DNA from 3 places in the Thalassotalea atypica genome. Region 2 is predicted to be linked to each of the others. Evidence: predicted binding sites of a transcription regulator. Region 2 holds the regulator's gene; each other region holds the start of a gene.
The links. The regulator LexA, encoded in region 2, represses DNA repair genes until DNA is damaged. The targets are predictions, from matches to a motif close to TACTGTATNNNNATACAGTA.
Positions count from the first base shown of each region.

Region 1: QUE03_RS02930 (DNA topoisomerase III) is a predicted target of LexA. The motif match lies at 1,526-1,545, and genes of this name have one in related genera.
Region 3: imuA (translesion DNA synthesis-associated protein ImuA) is a predicted target of LexA. The motif match lies at 1,567-1,586, and genes of this name have one in related genera.

Region 1 is NZ_AP027364.1:629,914-633,131, forward strand. It holds gene QUE03_RS02930 (DNA topoisomerase III) at 1-1,483, opposite strand, end outside; gene QUE03_RS02935 (hypothetical protein) at 1,662-2,753, shown strand; gene QUE03_RS02940 (EAL domain-containing protein) at 2,851-3,218, opposite strand, start outside.
Region 2 is NZ_AP027364.1:254,451-257,668, forward strand. It holds gene QUE03_RS01115 (alpha/beta hydrolase family protein) at 1-1,208, shown strand, start outside; gene lexA (transcriptional repressor LexA) at 1,316-1,930, shown strand; gene coxB (cytochrome c oxidase subunit II) at 2,365-3,218, shown strand, end outside.
Region 3 is NZ_AP027364.1:2,142,265-2,145,482, reverse strand. It holds gene QUE03_RS09995 (Y-family DNA polymerase) at 1-880, opposite strand, end outside; gene imuA (translesion DNA synthesis-associated protein ImuA) at 883-1,560, opposite strand; gene QUE03_RS09985 (tetratricopeptide repeat protein) at 1,819-2,994, shown strand; gene QUE03_RS09980 (M28 family peptidase) at 2,987-3,218, shown strand, end outside.

The DNA.
Region 1 (3,218 bases), 380 kb from region 2:
TAAAGGCTTTAGGAGGCTGGGTTTCTTTTTCTAACAAATGCCCTTTAACGCATTGCACTACTTCGCCTTTGTTAATTTGTGGCAATGACTGATTTACTTCATCGTCGGCTTTTTTATTCGTTGTGTTAAACAAAGATTTCCAGCCAAGTTGCTCTGGGACATTTGCCGATGCGCAGAATCGACCGCCGGCGATATCAAGCGAAATTCTTGTATGGTTGTACAAGTAGGCGGGATAAAACTGTGCGATGTACTGTCTGGCGATTAACCCATAGATGTTCTTTTCAAAATTATTGAGGTTAGTGTTACTTGGTGATTTCTCAGTGGGTACGATAGCGTGATGCGCGCTGACTTTTCCATTATTAAATGTTTTTGATTTGATCGACGGATCCGCATGCTTAGCGCCCTCAGCATACGCTATCCCCGATTGAGCAATGATTGATAAAATACTTTTTGCCTGTTGGTGATGCTCTAAGGGTAAGTAGCGACAATCTGAGCGGGGGTAGGTGATCAATTTGTGTTTTTCATAGAGTGACTGACAAACATCTAACACTAGCTTAGCATTCATTGAAAAAATCTTAGCAGCATCAATTTGTAATGAGGAAAGATTGTAAGTTAGGGGGGCATTTTGTTTTTTTTGCTCTTTTTTGACCTCAATTACTGTTGCTGTTTGGTGTTCAATACGTTGAATGACATTTAATGCCAGCGATCGCACCAGCACTCGACCCTCTTCGTCCATGTATGGTTGACACGCCTCACTCGGCTGCCATTTCGCCATAAAGGTTTCATTGTTAACAGTTGATACTTCTGCATTGACCTCATAGAAAGGCTTTGACGTGAATGCGGAAATTTCTTTGCCTCGATTAACCACCAAACCTAGAACGGGAGTTTGTACTCGGCCAACTGACAGCACACCCTGATAACCGACTTTACCGCCTTGAATGGTGTATGCGCGAGTCAAATTAATACCATATAGCCAATCGGCGCGGCTTCTTGCTAAAGCAGAAACAGATAGCGGCATAAAATCACTATTGGGTTTTAATTGTGTAAGTGAGCGCTTTACCGCCGCTAAATTTAAGTCGCTGATCAGCAGCCGTTGCATGCTTTGGCGTTTTTGCTGACTGACATTTAAGTAATCAATCACTTCATCGACCAGTAGCTGCCCCTCTCTGTCAGGATCACCAGCGTGAATAATGTGGTGACATTGTTTTACCAGTTTTCTGACCACGGTTAACTGACTTTTTGTTTTGAATTTCGGTTTTAATTGCCATTGTTCAGGAATGATAGGCAGGTGCTCTAGCTGCCATTTTTTATATTTTTCATCATAATGATCAGGTTCAACTTGTTCTAAAATATGGCCAATACACCACGTCACAACATCTCCGTTACCTGTCTGTATAAACCCTTGCTGTTTCTTATGGGGTTTAGGTAAGGCATCAGCAATGGCGCGTCCCAGGCTTGGTTTTTCGGCAATATACAAATTCATGTTCTTAGGTCATTTAAAAAGATTATCTCTACTATAAATTGATACTGTTTATTTATCCAGTTAAAGTGAGAGGGTTAATGCTATGAGTAAATAAATTTTTTGAAAAGTGTAATAAAAAGGTAAACGCTGCGACTGTTGTTATGACGCAAATAAAACAATAAAGATTAAGGATGATGACATGCGCAGACCCGTCAAAAAACGAATTCACTTTTTTGTCGTTGCTATAGCTATTTTTGTCAGTGGCTTTCAGTTCTTACCTGAGACAATAAACCTACAGGGTAATTTACTCACGTTAATGCCTTTGTTCTTAGCTGTTTTCGGATATTTTATCGTTGTGCCACTGTTGTATTGGTTTTGGGTAATTAAGGCGGGTCAACAAAAGCCTTGGAAAATGATATTGGCACTGTCGCTAAGTTGTGCATGTGCCCGATACAGCTTTCCAACCGACATTGCTCATCACTTTGAGTTTGTTGTTTACATCAAGTACCCAATCATTGCGGTAGTGCTTATTTTTGAGTTTTATTTGATGTGGACTATCGCAAAAGGACTTTGGAACGCGAGAAAGCTGTCGGGAGACCCCCGAGTTCATACCCTAGAAAAATATAAAGACAATGAAAAAAAATTAGCAGTAGCGCTTCCAATGGCGTGGGAGCCTGCGAGTTGGTATTACATGATCCCAAGGTTTTCTAAAAATCATATCAAAGCCATATGCCAACTAAACGTTAACGCTTGTTCATCTATGCATTGGGGTTTGTCGATATTCGCCTGCTTAGTTCTGGGCGTACTGAGTTATTATTTATTGATGGGTTGGAGTGAAATTGCAGCAGTGATTGTGGCAACCTTGATTTGCTATGGTGTGATTTTTCTCACCGCCAATCATCGAGTGGCTAAGTATTACTCTATTTATTTAAATCATGATAATAAACTCGTTATTAACAAAGCATTTTGGAGCATGATTGTTATTAATCTTGATGATATTGAAAAAGCATCCGCAGGCGAATTTAATAGAGATGAACAGTCAGAACAGCTAATCCTTGGCCGTGGTCAATGCGCAAATATTAGCCTGACCTTTAAAACACCTCAAACTTACTTAGCCATGTTAGGGCAGTTCCCGGAACAGGTGGAAAGACTTTGGCTTGATGTAGACGCACCTGAAACGTTAATAAAAGAGATTAACAAAGCTAGAACGAGTTACTCAAATCTGTCTGTACGGGAAAACACAATGATCGACAACAATACTGTTGTTGCAGGAACCCCATGTCCTGAATAAAATTCAAAAAACAATCGATAAAATACGTGTTATTAGCTGACGTAGTAAGCACTTTATTGTTTATTGTAAAGCTTTAGAAATGCATTCTGACTGTACTTTACTTTATTATGTAATCGGTGTTTTTCAAGAACGTGATAAAACTTTCTAGTTCGAGTGGTTTTGAGATGTGATAACCTTGAGCATATTCACAATGTAATGCTTGCATATGCTCTAAATGGGCTTGTGTTTCGACACCTTCTGCAACAAGCCTAAGGTCCAAACTGCGTCCAATCATTACTATAGCTTCAACTAGACTGGCGTCTGCATCATCTTCTAGCATTTTCCAGATAAAACTACGGTCAATTTTTAGGACATCAATAGGAAATTGTTTTAAATAACTCAGTGAAGAGTAGCCTGTGCCAAAGTCGTCCATGTAAATATCAACATTAAGATCTCTTATCGCTTGTAAGGTGTTTTTCACGTGTT
Region 2 (3,218 bases):
AAACCATTTATTATTGGCAGTATGATGACTTAGCCATTTTAGTGAAAGCGAAGGTAGAACAGGGTGTGGTAGGCCAGTCGGAAGTTGTGATAGAAAATGCACCCTATGATATCGAAGATACTATTTGGGATTATCATAACCAGCAAGTTGTGGGGGTTGTGTCATTTGAAGACTATCCAGAATACTACTACTTTGACCAGCAACTAGCGCAAGTGCAGGCAGATTTAAAGGCAACTTATCAGCATGCACAGATTGATATTACCTCTTATGACCGAAATAAAGAGCGATTTATTATCTACCTGTCAGGTGAAAAATACCCAGAACGCTTTACCTTATATGATAGAAAAGCCGGCAGCATACAGCCCCTTGCGGAAGGCTTCCCCATAAAGGACAAATCCGCATTAGGCCATGTTAAAAGTTATCGATATAAAACATCTGATGATGTCGAGATCCATAGTTTTTTGACAATGCCTGCAGGTGACGCACAAAAGCCACCATTAATCGTTCTTCCACATGGAGGACCAGAAATGCGGGACGTGATGAGCTTTGATTGGATCAGACAATTTTATGCTTCAGAGGGGTTTGCCGTGTTTCAGCCCAATTATCGCGGCTCTGCTGGCTACGGCAAAAAATTTAAGAGAAGCGGTCATGGTGAATGGGGCAAACGGATGCAGGATGATATTGACGAAGGTGTTCATTCATTAATTGAAGCAGGGCTTGTCGATCCCAAAAGAATATGTGTGGTGGGTAGCAGTTACGGAGGATATGTTGCACTTTTCAGCGCAACCGTAAAATACAAGCTTTATCAGTGCGCCGTCTCATTTGCTGGCGTTAGTAATTTAGGTGATATGTATTTGCATGCTAAGGAACAAAAATCAGGTTTTAGCTACTGGCGCAAAAACATAGGTAAAACGGCGTTTGAAGATCTACACAAAATATCTCCATTTCATCTCGTTTCAAAAAAGACGTTACCGGTACTGCTTATGCATGGGACTGAAGATACTGTTGTTCCACTATTTCAATCTAAGAAGTTTTACAAGAAATTGGTCTCACTAGGGGACAAAGATAGCAAGTTTATTGAACTAGAAGGTGAAGACCACTGGTTATCAAAGGGGCAATCACGAAATAAATTCTTATTTGAATCGCTAAAATTTATCAATACTCATATCGATGAAAATAGTAAGTTGAATACAGAAGTGGGCCATTAATGACCTACTTTGAAACGATAACGACAATTAAACTCTAACGAAGTGCTTGCACTTATCATGGGCCTGTATATACTGACAGTAATGCTGTATAAAATAACAGGCTCAGGATGAAAGCACTTACCACGCGTCAGTCACAAATATTTGATCTGATTAAAGATAAAATTTCCGAAACAGGTATGCCGCCAACGCGTGCTGAAATAGCTGATTTTTTTGGTTTTAAATCCGCTAATGCAGCGGAAGAACACTTAAAAGCGCTGGCTAAAAAAGGGTATATTGAAATGCTGCCCGGCACCTCTAGAGGTATTCGTTTAGCAGAAGAATTTATAGAGGCTGAAGGTATTCCACTTATTGGCCGCGTTGCAGCCGGTGAGCCTATTCTTGCTCAAGAACATGTAGAAGAACATTATAAAATTGATGGCAATATGTTCCATCCAGCAGCAGATTATTTACTGCGGGTAAATGGCGAAAGCATGAAGGATATAGGCATTCTAGATGGTGATCTCCTTGCGGTTCACCAAACAACTGATGTTAAAAATGGTCAAGTGATCGTCGCGCGAGTTGAAGAGGATGTCACTGTCAAACGATTTAAACGCGATGGAAATATCGTATATTTGCATGCTGAAAATGAAGATTTTTCACCGATTAAAGTGGATTTAGCTAACCAGCACTTCAATGTTGAAGGTATTGCTGTTGGGGTGATCAGAGCAGCCGATTGGATGTAATGTATTAATCACAGCGCTTGGTTGTTTTTTAACCATTAAAAGGGCTTATTTTAAAGCCCTTTTTTATTATTTTTCTTTTTCTAAAGTTTTATTTTCTTCCTCACTATCTCTTCCTCTTAGAATCTTCCTGGTCAATAAAGATACAGGCTGCGTCTGTTTTTTGAGCTTTAACTCTATCTTCGTTAGAGTTTTTACTCATATGTTTTATAAGGAAAAACTTTGACTTGAATCAACAAAACACTAGACCTTGTATAAAAATTAAGTAATTCTAGAGTGGAAAATAAACATAAATAATAAGAATAGATGTGAGTGCGCTAATCTCATCTTACATCACAATTTCAACCAAAATTAAACAGAAATTACGCCCTGCGGAAAGCTGTATCTTTCGCTCTGTTTTTCTGTTTCTGTGTTAAAAAGGGTAGAGGAGATGTCGAGTGAAAAGACGTAACCTAGGTTGGCTGTTGTTGGGGAGTTTGCTTTCCAGTTCAGCTTGGGCCGAGATGGAGTTAAACCTTACTGAAGGCGTAACTGCGGTAAGTAAGGAAGTATATGATCTTCATATGCTGGCATTGTACATTTGTACAGCTATAGGTGTCATAGTCTTTGGTGCTATGTTTTGGTCGATGGCATTTCATCGTAAATCGAAAGGGGTAAAGCCTGCTGATTTTCATGAAAGTACGAAAGTTGAAATACTTTGGACGGCAATACCAATTGTTATTCTCATTGCGATGGCGGTTCCTGCCACAAGCACATTGATTGAGATGGAGAATAATGACAATTCAGATATCACCATACAAGTCACCGGCTCTCAATGGAAATGGCACTATAAGTATTTCGATCAAGACATTGAATTCTATTCTGTTCTCTCTACCCCTCGCGACCAATACGACAACCTCGATGGTCAATCAACTGAAAAAGGGGAAAATTACCTGCTTGAAGTTGATAAGCATCTCGTTATTCCAGTCAATAAAAAAGTGAGATTCTTAATCACTTCAGATGATGTTATTCACTCTTGGTGGGTACCTGCTTTTGCGGTGAAGCAAGATGCAAACCCTGGCTTTATCAATGAAGCATGGACCATTGTTGATCAGCCAGGTGTCTATCGTGGTCAGTGTGCAGAGCTTTGTGGTAAAGATCACGGCTATATGCCAGTAGTGGTTGAAGTTAAATCTGAAGCTGGCTACGCTGCATGGCTAGTTGAACAAGAGCAATTAATTGCTAAGGCAAAAGAAGCTGAAGCACAATCACTTAATGCATCTATGTCAAAAGACGAGTTGATGCAATTGGG
Region 3 (3,218 bases), 1.9 Mb from region 2:
CAGAACATAAGCTAAGTGAAATATCTTTGGTGTCCCGTTGGTGAAGTATCAACTGCAATTCATGTGCAACTAATCCTCTAATAAACAAAAACTGCTCTAATTGCTTTAACAATATACTCAAAGGGCGCTCTAGCCATAAAAGGTTTTCAATATCGTACAGGCATTCAATATGGCGCTTAAATGATTCCGGTGGTTGATAAAACACCACAGGGTGTTTAAATTGTCCGGATAATTGACCAACGTAATTCACTAAATCACCATCAAAGCGTTTTGCTAATTCAACTAATGGTGTATCAAGTAAAGCTTTGAGCTGCTTAATGCCTACTCGGGTCAACTGCTTAATTGTTTTACTTGGTAACTCTGTCATTACCAATGGCTGTAATGCGATGCGCTCAAGGACAAGGGTTTGGTTGTGAGTGATCAAATTGGTTCCTGCTTTGGCCAGCAATTGAGCTGCATAAGGAGTAAACCCTGTCGCATAGTGAAAATGAATCCCCAAGTGAACAATATGCTCTTTTAACGCCCGCCAGTAGTTCTCTAACCCATCATATAATGCCAACATATTGTTAGTTCGAAGCAATAGCCCTTTGGGTTCTACCAAGCTAATGTCAGACGTATGCATATAAAGCCAATCAGCAATTTCACTCAATTTTTCTTGCTCAAGCTGTTCGTTGTACGGGTGTATTTGCAGTTGCTGACAAAGCGCTGTTGCGGTGCCTATCCCCATGCCGAGTGTTATGCCAGAGTGCAAAGCAACATGATTGAGCTGTACAATGGTATTGTTACGACCGTCAACAATTACAATCGCGGCTTGATTGTCTACATGATAAAGCGTATCTAGCTGTAATATTGGAAAATCTAAGTAAAGCCATACCGTCATCTCTATAACACATGTGCTTTTGGAAACGGGACAACATTCTCCGCAGAAGATGGTACGATAAGCTCAGACCAATGCTTAGACATATCTACTGAAAACTTCGGGATAGGCCAGCCACCTTTGCGTTTAGGAATAGAAACATTTACCCCTTTGCTATGTGTCGTTAACTTCATACTCAAAGTGACAGGTAAAGACAGAGCATATTGCTGCTGTTTTTTAAACAATACATGAAGGCTTTCACCGACATTGGTGGCATTTTTCAGCCGTTTAACTTGATGTATCGCTAAATTTTGATACCACTGTATAACTGCACAACAAGCACCACTTTTTAGACATTGTTCAGCAGCCCATAATGCGTCTTTCTCTAGTTCTACCTGAATGATGATGACTTGAGCTAAGGCGATTCCTTCGCGATATAAGTACTCCGCACTGATGTAAGCAGGAGGATTAATAAAAACGACAAGCCGTTGTTGAGCCAGCTGTGCGACATATGGCATCATTAATCTCAATTCACCAATTCCCATGTCAGTATCAATATCTATAATGCCTGTTTTTGGTAGGCCTCCTTGAAGCTTTTCATCAATTTCTCGGTAGCCTGAAGGAACTTGCTCTGGCTGAATGTTTTTTCGGGAGCCTTGCCAAACAAGCTGTTTTTTCTTTAGTTCTTGAATTAGTTTATTCATAAGTTCACCTGTATATATTTACAGTATATTTTTAAATGGAAGATCCTGCAAGCTGACTGAAGCGTGAAAATTAAAATTATGGCTAGATTCAGTGCAACATTTAATACAAGGTGATGAAACTGTTTACTTTTCAATATGGTTAAATACAGTTTAATAAACCATTATGTAACGGATTATTAATAGTAGAGTGCAGGGCAAGCCTTTTTGATGATTTTGTCATATGCTTAATATATGAGCAATTTGTAACAGAGGGGCAGTATGCTTAAATTTCCAGTATTGGGATGGGTTTTCTTTTGTCTCTTTGTTAGTGGCTGTCAAACGACCAAGATTTATAAAACTGAATTAAACCAAACCCCTGAATCATTGCTCAAAGATGAATTGTTTATTGGCCAAGAGGCCGTATATATAGAACCTCCCCAGGAAATTTTTGCACTTACCGATGACATTAAGAAAACTGTCAGGGGTAAAGTACTTATAGAAAAAGACTTTCATGCCCGTTCAGTAAAGCTGATTAAATTTATTTTTGGCACTGACAGTAATAATTTAGCATATCGCAGTAATGCCACCATGATTGCACAAGATGCTTACAATCAAAAAACCGCAAATTGTATTTCTTTAACCATATTAGCCTATTCGTTAGCAGAACTTGCAGGCTTAGATGCTGAATTTCAAGACGTTCGTGTGCCAGAATACTGGGTACGCAATGGTGATTACAACATGTTGTCAGGGCATGTTAATTTACAAATTAAAAGACCGAAACAAGTATCAAGCCTCTTATTGTTTGATAGCAAAGGCATAGAAGTCGACTTTGATCCTTTTATTCAAAAGCAAAACTTCCCTAAAACACCCGTCAGCAAAAACACCGTAACGGCTATGTTTTACAATAATAAAGGGGCAATGGCATTAGTTGATAAAAATTACATTGAAGCGTACCGCTATTTTAAAGCAGCTATCGAGGTTGAACCCAAATACCATGCGTCATGGGCTAATTTAGGTATTTTATATCGCTTCAATGATCACGTTAATTTAGCCGAACAAAGCTATCGTCATGCCATAGCTATCGATCCTAACAGCTTAAACACCTTAACGAACTTGTCGATATTGTTAGAAATGCGTGGTGATTTTGACGAATCAAGAAAAATTGACAGCGCCATTATTAAACATCGCATTAATAATCCCTATTACCATGCACTTTTAGCTGATGAAGCCATGTATGACGGTTTGCCATATCAAGCCATTAAACACTTTAAACGGGCCATCAACTTAGACTCTCGCTTACATGAACTCTATTTTGGTCTAGCCAAAGCTTATACTGCTACAGGAAACAACGAAAAAGCTCAAAGTGCCATGAGAAAAGCAATTAAAACCAACAGAATTCAAAGTATTGATGACAAATATATCGCAAAATTAGACTTACTAAGACGACGTGATTAAAGACCTTTATTCATTATTATTGTTCTTATTACTTATGGGCTGTGCAGGCTCTCCACCTGACGCCGCCCACACATTACACATAGCTAACTATCAAATAGACAAAACAGTATTACAAAAACATTTGGCTTATTTGTCTTCTGATCAATTAGCTGGACGAAAAGTGGGGACTACTGGTAGTCAATCAGCACAGCGCTATTTAATCGCTCAATTAACTAAGTTCAATA